2 regions of the Neobacillus pocheonensis genome follow, and region 2 is predicted to be linked to the other one. Evidence: riboswitches for the same ligand, from Rfam matches in the RefSeq annotation. Region 2 holds a riboswitch; the other holds the start of a gene.

Region 1 (7,688 bases), on a different contig from region 2:
TCCAATTAGGACTTCTTGTAAGGTAGCAGGCAAGTGCACTTCCAACAGAAGCTCCCGATTATCAACTAAGGATGCCCAAATCGCCGAGGGTGAGGGAAGGATAAATGCTGGAATCATCCCCTGTTTAACAATCCATTCCCAAAAACTGACCAGGAGGATGATAACCAGTAGAAACAAGCCGTAATCTCCTGTCCATTTTTTCAAATTAGCTTTCATGGTGAATCAGCCACTCCAGTTCTTTTCGCATTGCCATAAATTCAGTTTGATAGACTATCTCTGAATTTCTAGGTCTTGGCAAGCTAACTTTTATTTCTTGGATTCCTTCCTTTTTAAGCAAATAAATCCGGTCGCTTAGTAGAATTGCTTCTTCGAGATCATGAGTGATGAACAAAACTGTTTTTTGCAATTCTCCCCACAGACCTAGTAACCATCTGTGCATGTTTCTTTTGGTGAGAGAATCAAGTGCGCCAAACGGCTCGTCTAAAAGCAACAGGTCCTTGCCTGTCATCATGGTTCTTAAAAAAGCGACCCGTTGCTTCATTCCCCCAGAGAGTTCCTTTGGATACGCTTTTTCATATTCTGCTAGACCAAAACGGGCTAACCAGTCCCGAATCTCAGGAATTTTGCGTTGCTTATTTTCCTTAGTCACCTCTAGTGGGAGCAACACATTTTCCAAAACCGTTTTCCAAGGTAAAATCAGGTCTTTTTGCGGCATGTAGCCTACTGTTCCGAGCCTGCTTTTTGAATTTTGCTGGGCAATTTGAATTTCTCCCTCAGATGGCTCTAATAAACCCGTAATCAATTTAAAAAGAGTACTTTTTCCTGATCCGCTCGCACCGATCACGGATACAAACTCACCTGGCTGTACATCCAATGTTAGCTTTTGAAAAATTGGCTTTTCGCCAGTAAATGAATACGTCAGATTTTGGATAGATAACATCGACGAATTAGACAGGCCAATCGCCCCCGTCATAGACCATATCCCAGAACATGTATTCAAACCGGGATGTTGTCAAGAAGTGTTCCTCTAAAATGGCTAATTCCCGTTCAGGTTTTTCATCAGCATATTCATCCAATAAATTTATAAGCCAAGTGGCAAGCTCACCGAATTCTTTGGAAGAGTACATTTTAACCCAATCACCGTATAGATAGTGGTCGATAGAACTAGGATAGACATCTGCTAGCATCTTGCTAATCTCCCGATAGCTCCACATACACGGCAGTAAAGCAGCAATTAGCTCTTCCAATGAACCATTTTGGGCGACATTCAGCATGTATCGTGTATAGGCTAAGTTCATTGGAGTAGGCTTTGTTTCTTCCAACTGCCCTTGGGTAATTCCAAATCTTTCAGCGTAATTTCGGTGGAGTTCCATTTCTCCATGTAATGTTTCGCTTAGTAGTTTAGCGAAAGCGGCCATCGTCACAAGGTCCCTCGCCTTTACTGCGCCTAGTGCAAACAACTTGGAATAATCGATTAAGAACACATAGTCTTGTTTCATATAACGGATAAAAGATTCAACAGGTAAATCCCCTGTGCCTAATCCGACAACAAAGGGATGCTCGTGTGTTTGTTGCCAAACATCCTCCACTTTTTGAAAAAGTCTTTGTGAAAATTTCATGGCTAGCCCTCCTTCCTGGTGTTACACCACTCTGCAATAAAAATGGCCAATACTTTTGTAAAATCCAGCAATTGTTGGATTTCCACTTTTTCATTTACGGCATGCGCGTCTTCTAGTTTCCCTGGTCCGAAGATGACGGTCGGAATCCCTGCTCGACCAAGCCAGCCAGCGTCAGTAACGGTTGTGGACATTCCAACTGTTGGATTTTCCTTCAACATTTTTTCAAAAGAGTTAGTTAATAGTTTTGTTCCCGGATGCCCTGGATCGATTTCTAATGACGGAAAAATTTCACCCCTGTCAACAATCATCGATTTCCCGCCCCAAACATATTCGGGCGGATTCTCACGGAGCCATGGATCCGAAGCGGCAACGGCTTGGATATGCTCTTCGATTTCCTTAATCACGTTTTGGTAGTCTTCATTCGGATAAAAATGAACGGTAACCCATAAAGAGCAGCGATCGGCAACAAAAGCAGCATGTCGTCCTCCTTCAATCACCGCTGGATTTATAGTATTGGTTCCTGGGGGAAAGCCGTCATAGCTTTTCGTTACTGCCCAGTGGCGCTCAAGGTCTTGAAGGCCAGAAATGATTTTCGTCATTTTCTCGATGGCACTCGCCCCATTGACGCCGCCGCCTGCATGGATCATTTTTCTTCTGAGCCCATCGTGAAACGTCTTTTTGCTTTGAATGGTTATCCAGCCTGTAATTACTCCGCCTTGTCCTTGAATATGTAAGTCACTTGTATCGACAACAACTGCATAGTCAGCTTTGTATCCTCTTTCCGTACATGCTAGGGTGCCAGCTTCTCCGACTTCCTCTCCAATTACAGATTGGAATTGAAGATCCCCTTTAAGTGGGATACCTATTTCTTTTAATAGTTTAATAGCGATGAGGGATGCGGCAATTCCGCCTTTCATATCCGCAACTCCGCGGCCATATATATACTGATCTTTTTTTATAGCCTCAAAAGGAGATGAATCCCATTCTCGATCATCACCTATTTCAGCCACATCTACATGCCCATTCACGATTAAGCTATGAAACTGGTTTGCATCCTCCCCTTTTAATATACCTACGACATTAGGATCCCCCGGGTAGACATCCCATTGATCCGTTTCAAAACCCATATCCTCTAGGTATCCCTTAATAAAGTCTTGGACTTCAGTGGTATTTCGAGCGGGAGGACTAACTGTTGGAAACGCTATTAGCTTGGTCACAAGCCCAAGTAATTCTTCTTTTCTAGATTCAACTTCTTTTGATATCCGTTCCACCAAACTCATTTGTTCAATACCTTTGAGTCCACTAAATTCACAACTTTGTTCTTTCCAAAAATGGTTAGAATGACAAAACCAATTAGTGCACCAGCAAATGAGCTAAAAATAAACAATGGAATAAATCCAAATAGCGTCGCTTTTTGTCCGAGAATAAGCGTTGCAATTGGATAGGAAAGGAGCGCTCCGATTATGCCTGTGCCAATGACTTCTCCTAAAAAGGCAAGATATATCTTTCTAGTTTTCCAAAATAATAATGATGCCAATAATGCACCGACCATGCTGCCAGGAAAGGCAAAGACGGATCCCGTTCCCATTAAGTTTCTTAACAGGGACACACAAAAGGCCTGAGCGACTGCATAGTAAGGTCCTAACAATACTGCGGACAATACATTTAAAAAATGCTGAACAGGAAAGACCTTCGTAAAACCGATTGGAATGGATACTAGACTGCTAGATATCGTTCCGATCGCAATCATCATCGCTGTAAGGGTAAGTTTGTGCGTTTTTTTCATCCCATTATCGCTCCTTTTAATTTTCTGGCAGCCTCCATTGGTGACGCGGCAAGACTTATGGCTGTAATGACCGAGACACCGTCTGCACCCGCATCCACAATTGAACGTGCATTTTCTGCCGTTATCCCGCCAATCCCAACAATCGGGGTTTGATATCCGTTTTCCCTTAATGTTTCAATTAGGGTCGTACCTCGAGAAGGCTTGGCATCCTCTTTTGTTTTTGTTGGAAAAACAGGTCCAATGCCAAAATAATCTGCACCCTCTTTTATGGCAGACATCGCTTCCTCGGTCGAATGGACGGATACCCCGAGGATTTTATCGCCAATTTTTTTCCTAACTGCTCTCACCGACTCATCCTCTTGGCCGATATGGACACCGTCTGCATCTATCGTTAATGCCAGTTCGATATCATCATTCACTATAAACGGGATTTGATTTTGTCTACAAATGTTTTGGAGTTCTTTGGCAAGTGCATATTTTTCAACACCCGTTAAAGCTCCTTCACCCTTTTCCCGAAATTGAAAAAATGTAATGCCGCCGGAAATAGCCTCTTTTAAAACCTCTGTCGGGTCCATCAAGCAATTAGGACTGCCCATGATAAAATAAACCTTTAATGCTTCGCGCAGATTTTTCATGATCTTACAAACACCTGCCTTTTTTGATAGGCCCAATGGTTCGTCGGACCATGCCCCAGTCCAATTTCTAAATCTTCCTCAATGGCTGCCTGAATAAAGTCCTTCGCCTTCACAACAGCGTCGTAGATGGTTGCCCCATTTGCCAGTTCAGCAGTAATGGCCGCTGAAAACGTACAGCCCGTTCCATGGGTGTTTTTCGTCTCGATGCGTTTGCTTGTAAAAGTGTAAAATTTCTTGCCATCAAACAATAAATCGATTGATTCAGTTTCGTTGTCATCATGGCCGCCTTTAATAACGATGTTTTTTACACCTAATTCGAAAAGTCTTTGTGCCGCCTCCTGTTTGTCTTCTTCCGTTTGAATCGACATCTCTGTAAGGACCTCTGCTTCCGGTATGTTCGGTGTAATAACCTTGGCAAGTGGTAATAAATAATTTTTCATGGCCGAAATAGCTTCTATTTGTAAAAGCGATGCTCCCCCCTTGGCAATCATCACTGGGTCCACCACAAGATTGTCCCATTTGTATTTGCTAATTTGTTCACTAACCGCTCTGATGATGTCTGCATTAAAGAGCATTCCGGTTTTTACTGCGTCAGTGCCCATGTCATCACCTATAGCTTGAATCTGCTTAATAACGGCCTCGACTGTCATCGGATAGACGCCGTGGACACCTAATGTATTTTGCGCTGTTACTGCAGTTAAAGCTGACATTCCGAAGACTTCCAATTCCTGAAAGGTTTTAAGGTCAGCTTGAATTCCCGCTCCGCCGCCGCTATCAGATCCTGCAATCGTTAATGCTTTTTTCATTTTGCTAACCTCCCCTACACCTGTCTAAATGAACTATGTTGAACGATATCTTCTGAGGAAACGAGGGCCAATTGGTTTAAAAACTCGATTTGGAAACTTCCTGGACCCATTTCAGCCGTTTTTTGTGCTGCTTTTTCGGCTGCAATTCCGTAAAAGCTTAGTGCTGCAACGGAAGCCCTAATGAGATCCTTATCCACTCCAGCAAAAGCACCAATCACTGAAGTCAATAAGCATCCAGTCCCGGTGACCTTGGTTAAGATTGGATGACCACCCGCAACTAAATACGTGGTTTTTCCATTGCTGACAATGTCTTCTTTTCCGGTAATCACGACAACACAATTCATTTTTTCGGCAGCATTAATGGCGATGTCAATGACATTCCCCTCTGCATTACCAGCGTCAACGCCTTTTATTTCCCACTTTTCCCCCACTACATTCGCAATTTCGGCAGCATTACCTCTAATAACGGAGACTTTAACTTCTTTCATGATTCTTTGTGCTGTTACGGTTCGATAGCTTGTAGCCCCTGCTCCAACCGGGTCAAAAATGACTGGAACATTCGCCTCATTTGCTGCTTTCCCCGCAATGATCATCGATTCAACAGTTTGCGGGTTTAGGGTTCCAATATTTAAAACTACTGAACTAGCAATCTTCGCCATATCCGCCACCTCTTCAGCTGCATACGCCATAACCGGTGATGCGCCAAGAGCAAGAAGACCATTTGCCGTAAAGTTGGTAACAACTACATTCGTGATATTATGTACAAGCGGGTTTACCTCACGTACTTTTTGCAAAGTTTCAGCTAAACTGTTTTTTTCCATTTGAATTTCCCCTTTTCTTTTTTAAAATAAAGGCTCTGTTAAATTTGGTTGTTGATTTCCGCTCCGGGCACTCGCTTTCCGCGGGGAGGTCCTAGAGCCTCCTCGGCGCTTTGCGCCTGTGGGGTCTCTAGCGACCTCTCTATCCCGCAGGAGTCGAGTGCCCTCCGCTCCAATCAACTATGAGCAAAATTAAGATTGACCTTTAACAAAGCCAAAATAAAAAAACCAGATCCATTATTTGGACCTGGTTCATAAGCAAGAAAGTAAAAATACTTCACAAGACTACTTTCCTACGCTGGTATTATCCAGATCAGGTCCAAAGGGTCAAAAACGTTGCCGTTTTCTCTCAGCCCGCATGAAGGGCACCCCTAGTAGATACAACACATATTAAATTTCAACCCAATAATACTCCTATTAAAATAATAAGTAAAGAATAAATTACTAAATAAAAAATCCGTAACAGTTTACATAATGTTATTATGGCAAAACGATTAACCCATGAAAGACCTAACCCTACTTATATTGGTGAGAATTGTCCTTCATTTAGCCAATGAAGGACAGGACAGGCTATTTTCTGTTATGATTTGTCCTTCATCAATCTTATGAAGACCAATTTTCATCTATTCTCTGTAATTTTTGTCCTTCATCGATCTTATGAAGGACATTTTCACCCATTCTCTGTAATGTTTTGTCCATCATCGAGCCTAGTTTCACCCTTTATTAAAAATTTTCGAGATTAATAAATATTTTTCCTATTTTTTTGCCAGCTCCATCAGCTCTTTTAGTTCATTAGTAAAACCTTTAACTGCTCGATGATCTACAACTGTCACTGGAACTCCTAAAAAACCATACGCTTCTACTTCCTTTTGATACTCCGGGTTCGTCGAAACATTCCTGGTTTCAAATGAAATTCCTTCCTGTGTGAGTACTTGTTTGACCATTGTGCATTCAATACAGTCATTTGTCGTATAAACGATTACTTGCTTGCTCATTTTTTATTTTCTCCTCCAAGTCATAAAATGAGATAGTGTTTCGCCATAATCTATCAGAAACCTCTCCAAATGACAATTTTTTAATTTTTGATATTTCACGAATCGATTCATTCATTATGATTGTATGTGTCATTTTCCCTATAAATAGTCCTTCAAATGGCCATGGATCATAAGTTTCAATCATTGTTTGTTCAAGAGGATAGGCTTTCACTAATTGCTTAATTTTTCTTTATAAACAATATCAATATCAGGTGTTACAGAAATATAATATCCATTCTCTATCAGATGTATATGGGCATCAATCATTTTTATCAACCACTTCACCCCTTTAATAGCAACAATTAAAGCGCTTTCATGCGACAAAGAAACACGAGAAATGTCTGTTCCTGCGCTTTCCCGAGGAATAAAAAATATTTCCTCAGTTTTTTTCATGCATCAAAGCCTAGTATAGAGCTATTTTACCATCCCTCTGAACAAAAGCTTAGAATAAATTCATTCTTGAAATAATTCGACTTTTTTTGCATTTTTCATCTATACAATCTCAAATTGACATGATTGATAGAATTATTTTATATATTTGGAATTTTTTGTGGATAGAAATATAATATATTTATAGTATGGGGGTGTCAAATGAGAAAAGATGGTGGTCCAGACATGAAATCGAAGCCAGGTTCTAACAATAATAAGAATAGTGTTCGAGTGAATAATAATTTCAGCCTCACAATTAACTTTGGAGATTCCTTGAATCTACTTGCTTTGATTGCAGGAGTTTATGTTTTGAGGAGAATTGCTAAAAAACAAAAAATTAGGAAAGACAACATGTAATGGGAATTCATCCATTACGTTTTTTTTATGTCCATCTTATTTAATGGATCGGCGCAAATCCTATGCTATTTATTCACTCATGTGCCAGACCAAATGAATACTCTATAGTAAACATGCTATGGAGGTTTAAACATGAATTCAAAAAATAAGAATGAAAGTTTAGAAGGCTACTTTTTGCTTTTCGGGTCAACGTTAGTTTATAAG
Region 2 (7,688 bases):
CAATGTGATTGATCGGGCCATTCAAACACTTGGATTATACGGTTTAACAACTAGCACCCCGCTCGAAGGTCTTTACCGAGAAGCTCGGGCTGCCCGCATTTATGATGGCGCCGATGAGGTCCATCGAATGGTAGTCGCCAGGCAAGTATTAAAGGAGTATCAAGCAAAGGGGAGATTGAATGAGCCAGCAGCAGTTCCAAAATAAAACGGCTGAAGTGAACTGGTTAAGGGTAGAGCAGTATCTGAAGCAGGAAATCCCCGTACTGAGTGAGGAACCGATAAAAATCAAACCATTTTCAGCTGGATATTCAAACTTAACTTACTTAATCTCCATTGGAGATTGGCAGGCTGTTTTAAGAAGACCTCCGTTTGGAGCCATACCCCCAAAAGCTCATGATATGAAGAGAGAATTTGAAATCATTGAAAAATTAAATAACGTTTTCCCTTTGGCCCCAAAGCCATACCTTTACTGTGAGGATACAGGAATCATGGAACGGCACTTTTATGTAATGGAGAAAAAAGAAGGTGTCGTACTTGATGATTCGCTGCCAAGAGAATTCATAGCCCGTGAAGATACTGGCTTGCTTGTATCCAATGCAGTCGTGGATACCCTGGTCAATTTGCATGATGTAGATTATAAAGCTGCCGGATTACAAGATATCGGATATCCTGACGGGTACTTAAGCCGGCAAGTACATGGCTGGATAAAACGATTCCATCATTCGAAAACAGATGATATTTCTTCGGTTGAAACATTAGAAAAGTGGCTAATTGACCATATTCCTCCTTCACCCGCACCAACTATCGTTCATAATGATTTTAAATTAAACAATATGATGTTTTCCGCCAAAGACCCAGGTGAAGTTGTCGGCGTATTTGATTGGGAGTTGAGTACCCTTGGCGACCCTTTAACTGATTTAGCTTCAAGCATTGCCTATTGGACAGCTCCGGATGAGGAAGAAAGCGGTTTGACTTCTGTGACAACCAATCCCGGTTTCTTTTCCAGAAAAGAAATGTTGGAACTGTATGCCAAGAAAAGTGGACGTGACATCTCCAATATTGATTACTATTTAACGTTTGCTTTTTACAAAATTGCCGTCATCCTACAGCAACTTTATTATCGCTGGAAAATTGGCGAAGCACCCGATGAACGCTTTGGCAAATTAAATATTGGAATTCAAAACTTGCTCAATCAAGCAGCAAAAGCTCAGAGAAAACAGCTTTTGCGATAAGACTTTTTAAATATTTCTAAAAAAGTCATCAGGAGTGATGATTGTGACTGACTTACTAATTGAAAATAAAGACCTGTCGATTCTAAAAAAGACCGTTCAGTCGTTCATCAAAGAACACGTTCTGCCAGCAGAACTCTCACCCGAAAAGTATGAAAAGGAGCTATCAGTGGAAGTGGTGAACCGCCTGCAGGCTAAGGCCAAGGAGGCTGGTTTACATGCCATACATGCGAAAAGGGAATGGGGAGGAACTGGATTATCTTTATCAGCAAGGGCGGTTTTGCTTGAGGAAGCTGCGAAGCACCGACTTGGACTCTATCATCCGGCTGCAGATGCCTTTGGCGGAGAATTTCCAAGATTTTTGGAAAAATGCACAACGGAGCAAATAGATAGGTATATAAGACCTGCCATAAGCCAGGGCAAGGGATGTTTTGTAGCAGTATGGGAGGAGCATGAAGATAATCATCTTGAAAATTTGAGCACGACAGCCATAAAGGACGGAAATGAGTGGTTTTTAACCGGTCATAAAACCTACATCCAAAACATGTCACAATCAACCTTTGGTTCTATTCTAGTTAATTGCCAGTTACCCAACGGTGATTTGCAGCCAACGCTATTTTTACTGGATTCTGACCAACTAGAATGGAAGGAAACCGTTTTGATTGATGTTCAAACCACTCATAGTTTTACATTGGAAAATTTCTGCCTTCAGGACAGTAAAAGAATAGGGGCAGTTGGGGAAGGAAAAACACTTGTTGAACAATGGCTGTCAGAATCACTTATTTTTCTCGGTGCAAAAAGTATAGGTGTTGCTGAAAAAGCGCTAGAATATGGGAAACAGTATGCTAAACTACGTATTACTCGGGGCAAACCACTTGCTGAATTTCCCACAATCCGGACGATGCTAGCAAAAGCAGTCTTGAATTTGCAGGCAGCCAGATTAATGGTGAGCGAAGCAGCCAAAAAAGTAGGAACACAGGATCATGATTGGCAGCTTACAGCGCAAATGGCAAAATTGCATGCAACGGAGACAGCTTCAAAAGTAATTGATGATGTACTCCAAATTCACGGAGGCTCCGGATTTGCTGGTGACTTGCCAATCGAAAGATGGTACAAAGAAATACGGATTGCAAGGGTTAATCTGCAAAAAGCAGAAACCATCATTGAAAATATTGCGAAATCGATACTATAGGGGGAGACCCCAAGTTAGGGGTACAAACTATTCAAGTGAATTTTTTTCCATAAAGAATGAGAGTTAAGTGTTTTGGTAAGCTGCTTCAATGAAAAACGGTTTTTAGTCATAATCCGACCTTCAAAAAAGTAAACATGTTATAAGGTATACTTTTATCTAAACCATTCATTTTATTAAAATTCTTCTACCAATAAATATTGGAATTATTTCAGCATAACAAGGAGGAGTTTCAGATGAAATCGGTTGGAATCTTAGGCGTAGGTCAAGCAGGTGGAAATATGGCGGAAATAGCTTCCGTCTTGGGTTTTCAAGCAGCTCTGATTAATACCAATCAACGAGATGGTGCGGTAAATACCAAGGTGGAAAGGAAATATTTTGTCCCGGGTTATAATGGTGCAGGGCAGGATCGATCCTTAGGATTACGAGCGGTTCAGGAACACTATCGAGAAATGATTGATTTTGTAAGTAGCTCCTTCAAGAACATAAAGCTGCTCTTAGTCGCTTTTTCAACAGATGGCGGTACTGGGTCTGGGATGAGCCCGCTTTTAATTGACCTGTTAATCGACCAATTGCCTGGCGTTAAAGTGGGTGCCATTGCCATTATTCCAGAACGAAACGTATTAGCGGGGAATCGAATCAATACGGCAGAGTGTATCGAAGAGCTTTCCAAAATTGAATCCATTTCTTCTGTTTTCTTGGTAGACAATGATCAGATGCGAAAAATGAAGCCGCAATCAAGTAAACATGAGATTTACCTCTCTGCCAATCGGCAAACGATTGAGGCGATTAGCCATCTTTTGAAAATAACAACTAAGAGTTCGTTTTACGGAAACTTCGATGAAACTGATCTTTTGAATATACTTGGAACTAGAGGAGTTACCCTCATTTCTTCCGCAGCTATTACTGATGCGAAAACCAGTTCAGATGTCTCGACGAAAGTGCAATCTTCCTGGGAAAATTCTATATTCTGCCCTGTTGAAGCACAAGGTGTCATTCGGGCAGGACTCATCTATGAAGGACCAGAAAATATTTCTAAGCTCATTAATGTACCTTCTATCTTTGAAAGGGTTGGGGAACCGTTACAATTATTTGAAGGGACCTATCTATCAGATAATGACCCCACTATTACAACCATTCTTGCTGGGCTATACTTCCCAACTCGTCGGCTGCAGTCCCTGGAAGAATCTCTAGAAAAAAACAAAGAACGATTACAGAATCTTGTTATAAAAGAACATTCACAAAAATATGAGTCCCAAATAAGCTGGGCATCCAACTTAAAGCTTAAAAAACCAGAAAAACAGTCTGTATCCATATCATCCAAGTTATCGAAGTATAAGAAGTAATCGGGGTGAAGAGTCTACAAAAAATTGTAGACTCTTTTTAATTTCTTATTTCTAACCAGTCATTTTTACGACAGGATTCTCTGCAAGTAATAGGACTTTTCGATTAATAATCGTGAATAATGAGGATTTTTGGAGAAATAAGCAGGAATTTTGGTTTTATTAAAGGAATAAATATATATTTAATTTTATTTCATCTGTGATTAGAGAAATAGTATCCAACATTCTATCAAAGTTCGAAAGAAGGTATACGAATGATTGAAAATTTCTTTGCTGACTATAAAAAGTTTATTGTTGAACCGGAAGATGAAAAGCGAGTAGTTAATGAAGTTTTTGATCCTAAGAATTATGAGGCATATTATATCCTAACACTGTCCATTTTTAATTCTCGTTTATCGACCTGGAAAGATGCGAGTAAATTTGAAATTGATGTTGAAAATAGTATTAAAACAGTCTTATTGGATTTCAACCAAAAGCAGCGTGAGAAGTATCATCTTCAACTACTGGAATTAGATAAGTTTAAAAACTATTTTATCTTGGCCCTATCTTCTAAAACTAAATTTAATCCTGAGGAAGAAAATGACCGTATTTCTTTAATCGTGAATAAAATACTAACGAATCCATTTTATGTCGGACAAAACTGGTTTAATCTAATCGGTGAAAAAGGAAGAGTAGAACGGAAACTCTTTTGCTACTCATTTAAGGAATACCCCAGGGACGGTTCTAACGGTTTAAATAAGATTGGTTCAGACCACAAACCATCCCTATTGCGCGTTGGCAATTCTTAAAAGGAGTGAATGACCAGCTTGTTTATAGATATTGTTATTGACATCGCATTAGAATTAGTTGGATTTTTCATTCCTGATTTTTCCCCGAAATCAAAGTTCGAAAAACACATAATTAGATTAACAGAAGAAGCATGGTTTTCCTCATTAGAGCAGGATTACAGATACGGATATATTATTTACAATAACAAGAATGTAAAACGCTTCTTAAGCAATGAAAAAAATGTCAAAATGATTATTAGTATGGATATAGAAAGGGAGAAATTCATTAGCTTAGTAAAAAAGGAACATGTCCGGTTCACAAGATTACGGTAAAAGCTAATGAAACCATTAGGACTTTTGAACTACCAAAATTTACAGTTGTCTTCCAATTGAGTTTGATGATATAGTTCATGTGTAAGTTCTTTACGGAACTTCACGATAATTTTTTTTACAGAGAAGTACTCAAGAGGCTGAAGAGGCGCCCCTGCTAAGGGTGTAGGTCGGGTAACCGGCGCGAGGGTTCAAATCCCTTCTTCTCTGCCATTATAATATGGGAATGTCTTGGTATCGACAGGGATAGTTTGAGCTTATATTGCGAGTCGAGGGATTCGGCCTCGTTAAAACGATAAAGCCTATAGCTGGCAAACAAGAAAACAACTTCGCTTTCGCTGCTTAATAACAGCCGTTAGCGGTTCCACCCTCCATCGTCCATGTGGTAGGGTAAGGGACTCACTCTAAGTGGACTACGCTGAATTCCACCGTCTGAGGATGAAAGAAGAGAATAATCAGACTAGCTGCTTCAATGCCTGTCAGTAGGCTAAAGAAGTCGGTGAAAACTAATTTTACTGACTACACTCGTAGAAGTATAAGTGCCAATATCTTTGCACACGGGTTCAACTCCCGTCATTTCCACTAAAATAATTGTTCCGCAGTAGTCCAGGTGGTAGTCCGATTGGCTGTTAACCGATTGGTCGTAGGTTCGAGTCCTACCTGCGGATTTATAGTCCAACAAGGAAACTAGGAACTTGGTCAGGGCGGGAACGCAGCAGCCATAACTAGTGAAATTGTGTGGGTATTACATAGGTAGAAGCTCAAAACGCTAAACTCTTATCTTATTTGAGTTTAGCGTTTTTTTGTTTTGACCACGGGGACGGTTCTCATGGTATTTATAAAGTCAGTTCAGACCAGAAGAACCGTCCCCATGGCACTTTCCCTGGAACTTGTATATAAAAACGTTGGCATTGACTACAATGACTGATATAATGGTAGAGAAATAAGTGAATACGATGAAATGTGGGGGAACCGGTGTTGCCGGTTGAGATTTAGTCCGTGAGACGATGACCCTTGGAACCTGATCTGGTTAATACCGGCGGAGGGAACATATTCTTAAACAATTAATTGTTTGCTGATATGCACTCAGGTTTCTTAGCCTGGGTGCTTTATTTTGTTTAAACAAGGTTTTGCCTTCTTACAACTAAGGTTCCAGCCATTTTGATTTGTTTCACTTTAGATTTTAATTTCACATATGGGGGATTCAAGATGAAGAAATGGCTAGTACTAGTCCTATCAGTTTTTTTAATAACGGGATGCAGCGGTAAAAAAGAAACGGAAAACGCAAAAGGAAAAAAGCAGCCTCTTAAAAAGGTTTCGATCGTACTAGATTGGACGCCAAATACCAATCATACTGGATTATACGTAGCAAAAGAAAAAGGATTCTTTAAAAAAGAGGGCTTAGATGTGGATATTATCATGCCGGGCGAGTCGGGTGCTGACCAACTAGTAGCTTCTGGCAAGGCGCAATTTGGTGTTGGCTACCAAGAAGCGATAACCCAAGCACGTGTACAAGGGGTGCCACTAGTATCCATCGCTGCTGTGATTCAGCACAATACATCAGGTTTCGCTTCACCAGCTGCCAAACAGATTCAATCACCAAAAGATTTTGAAGGAAAAACATACGGTGGATGGGGTTCGCCAGTCGAAAAATCTGTTATCACTTCTTTAATGAACAAAGAAAATGCCAATGCCAATAAGGTGAAAATTGTGAACATGGGTGATACCGACTTTTTTACGGCTGTGAAAAGAGACATCGATTTTGCTTGGATTTACTATGGATGGACTGGTATTCAAGCAGAGCTTCGTAATGAAAAGATTAATATGGTTTACTTAACCGATTACTCTGACAAACTGGACTACTATACACCCGTTTTAGAGACCAACGAAAAAATGATCGAACAGAACCCTGAAACGGTTAAAGCATTCGTAAAAGCCACGGCACAAGGGTATCAATTTGCCATCAAAAACCCTGATCAAGCTGCGGATATCCTGATGAAAGCAGCACCGGATTTAGATCCAAAGCTTGTTAAGAAAAGTCAAGAATGGTTATCGCCGAAATATCAGGATGATGCAAAGGCATGGGGGATTCAAAAGCAAGAGGTTTGGGAAAATTATACCCAATGGATGTATGAAAATAAGCTTCTTGACAAAAAAATAGATGCGAAAAAAGCATTTACTAATGAGTTTTTACCAAAACAATAGGGGGATAAAGACATGGCGAATTCTTTAATCAGCATTCAAATAATCCCGAAAACAAAGAATGGCGAAGACGTGATTCCGTACGTTGATGAAGCCATTAAAGTAATAGATGAATCTGGTGTGAAATATGAGGTACACCCGTTAGAAACAACAATGGAAGGCGAACTTCACGAATTATTTGCGGTAATTTCAAAAATGAATGAACGAATGATTGAAATGGGAAGCAAAAATGTCATTTCACAAGTGAAGATTCTTTATCAGCCAACAGGCATTTCTATGGCTGACTTAACGGTGAAATATCGATGATGAGGAAGAATCTTGTAAAAGGGTGGAGACCAATTTTGGTTCTCCTCCTTTTGTTTGTCATTTGGGAAATGGTCGTTAATATAGCAGAAGTGCCGGAATGGCTTCTTCCTCCGCCATCAAAGATTTTCGCAGAGGCCATGGATGGTTGGCTTAATTTTTATCCAGATGTGTTTTCAACGGTTAAAATTTCACTACTTGGATTTGCGGTTGGAGCAATCATTGGACTGGTGGCCGCCATTTTATTGCATCTAGTTCCTGTTTTAAAAGATTCCTTCTATCCATTGTTGATTTTATCGCAAAATGTTCCCATTATCGTTCTTGC

The links. Region 2 has a riboswitch for thiamine pyrophosphate ahead of ABES02_RS28735 (ABC transporter substrate-binding protein). Riboswitches for the same ligand answer to the same signal wherever they lie in the genome.
Region 1: linked by a shared signal. The riboswitch ahead of thiM (hydroxyethylthiazole kinase) and the one ahead of ABES02_RS28735 (ABC transporter substrate-binding protein) in region 2 are both predicted to bind thiamine pyrophosphate.

What each region holds. Positions count from the first base shown of each region.
Region 1 is NZ_JBCNAD010000047.1:48,491-56,178, forward strand. It holds gene ABES02_RS24190 (ABC transporter permease) at 1-216, opposite strand, end outside; gene ABES02_RS24195 (ABC transporter ATP-binding protein) at 206-973, opposite strand; gene tenA (thiaminase II) at 948-1,619, opposite strand; gene ABES02_RS24205 (acetylornithine deacetylase) at 1,622-2,899, opposite strand; gene thiW (energy coupling factor transporter S component ThiW) at 2,896-3,405, opposite strand; gene thiE (thiamine phosphate synthase) at 3,402-4,040, opposite strand; gene thiD (bifunctional hydroxymethylpyrimidine kinase/phosphomethylpyrimidine kinase) at 4,037-4,846, opposite strand; gene thiM (hydroxyethylthiazole kinase) at 4,861-5,667, opposite strand; TPP riboswitch at 5,938-6,047, opposite strand; gene ABES02_RS24230 (glutaredoxin family protein) at 6,420-6,659, opposite strand; gene ABES02_RS24235 (hypothetical protein) at 6,870-7,091, opposite strand; gene ABES02_RS24240 (hypothetical protein) at 7,290-7,484, shown strand; gene ABES02_RS24245 (spermidine synthase) at 7,617-7,688, shown strand, end outside.
Region 2 is NZ_JBCNAD010000087.1:2,031-9,718, reverse strand. It holds gene ABES02_RS28785 (acyl-CoA dehydrogenase family protein) at 1-205, shown strand, start outside; gene ABES02_RS28780 (phosphotransferase family protein) at 180-1,232, shown strand; gene ABES02_RS28775 (acyl-CoA dehydrogenase family protein) at 1,276-2,421, shown strand; gene ABES02_RS28770 (tubulin-like doman-containing protein) at 2,655-3,764, shown strand; gene ABES02_RS28765 (hypothetical protein) at 4,016-4,549, shown strand; gene ABES02_RS28760 (hypothetical protein) at 4,568-4,861, shown strand; tRNA gene ABES02_RS28755 (tRNA-Ser) at 4,981-5,071, shown strand; RNA gene ssrA (transfer-messenger RNA) at 5,081-5,443, shown strand; tRNA gene ABES02_RS28745 (tRNA-Asn) at 5,454-5,526, shown strand; RNA gene ffs (signal recognition particle sRNA small type) at 5,524-5,617, shown strand; TPP riboswitch at 5,814-5,923, shown strand; gene ABES02_RS28735 (ABC transporter substrate-binding protein) at 6,068-7,063, shown strand; gene ABES02_RS28730 (thiamine-binding protein) at 7,076-7,366, shown strand; gene ABES02_RS28725 (ABC transporter permease) at 7,366-7,688, shown strand, end outside.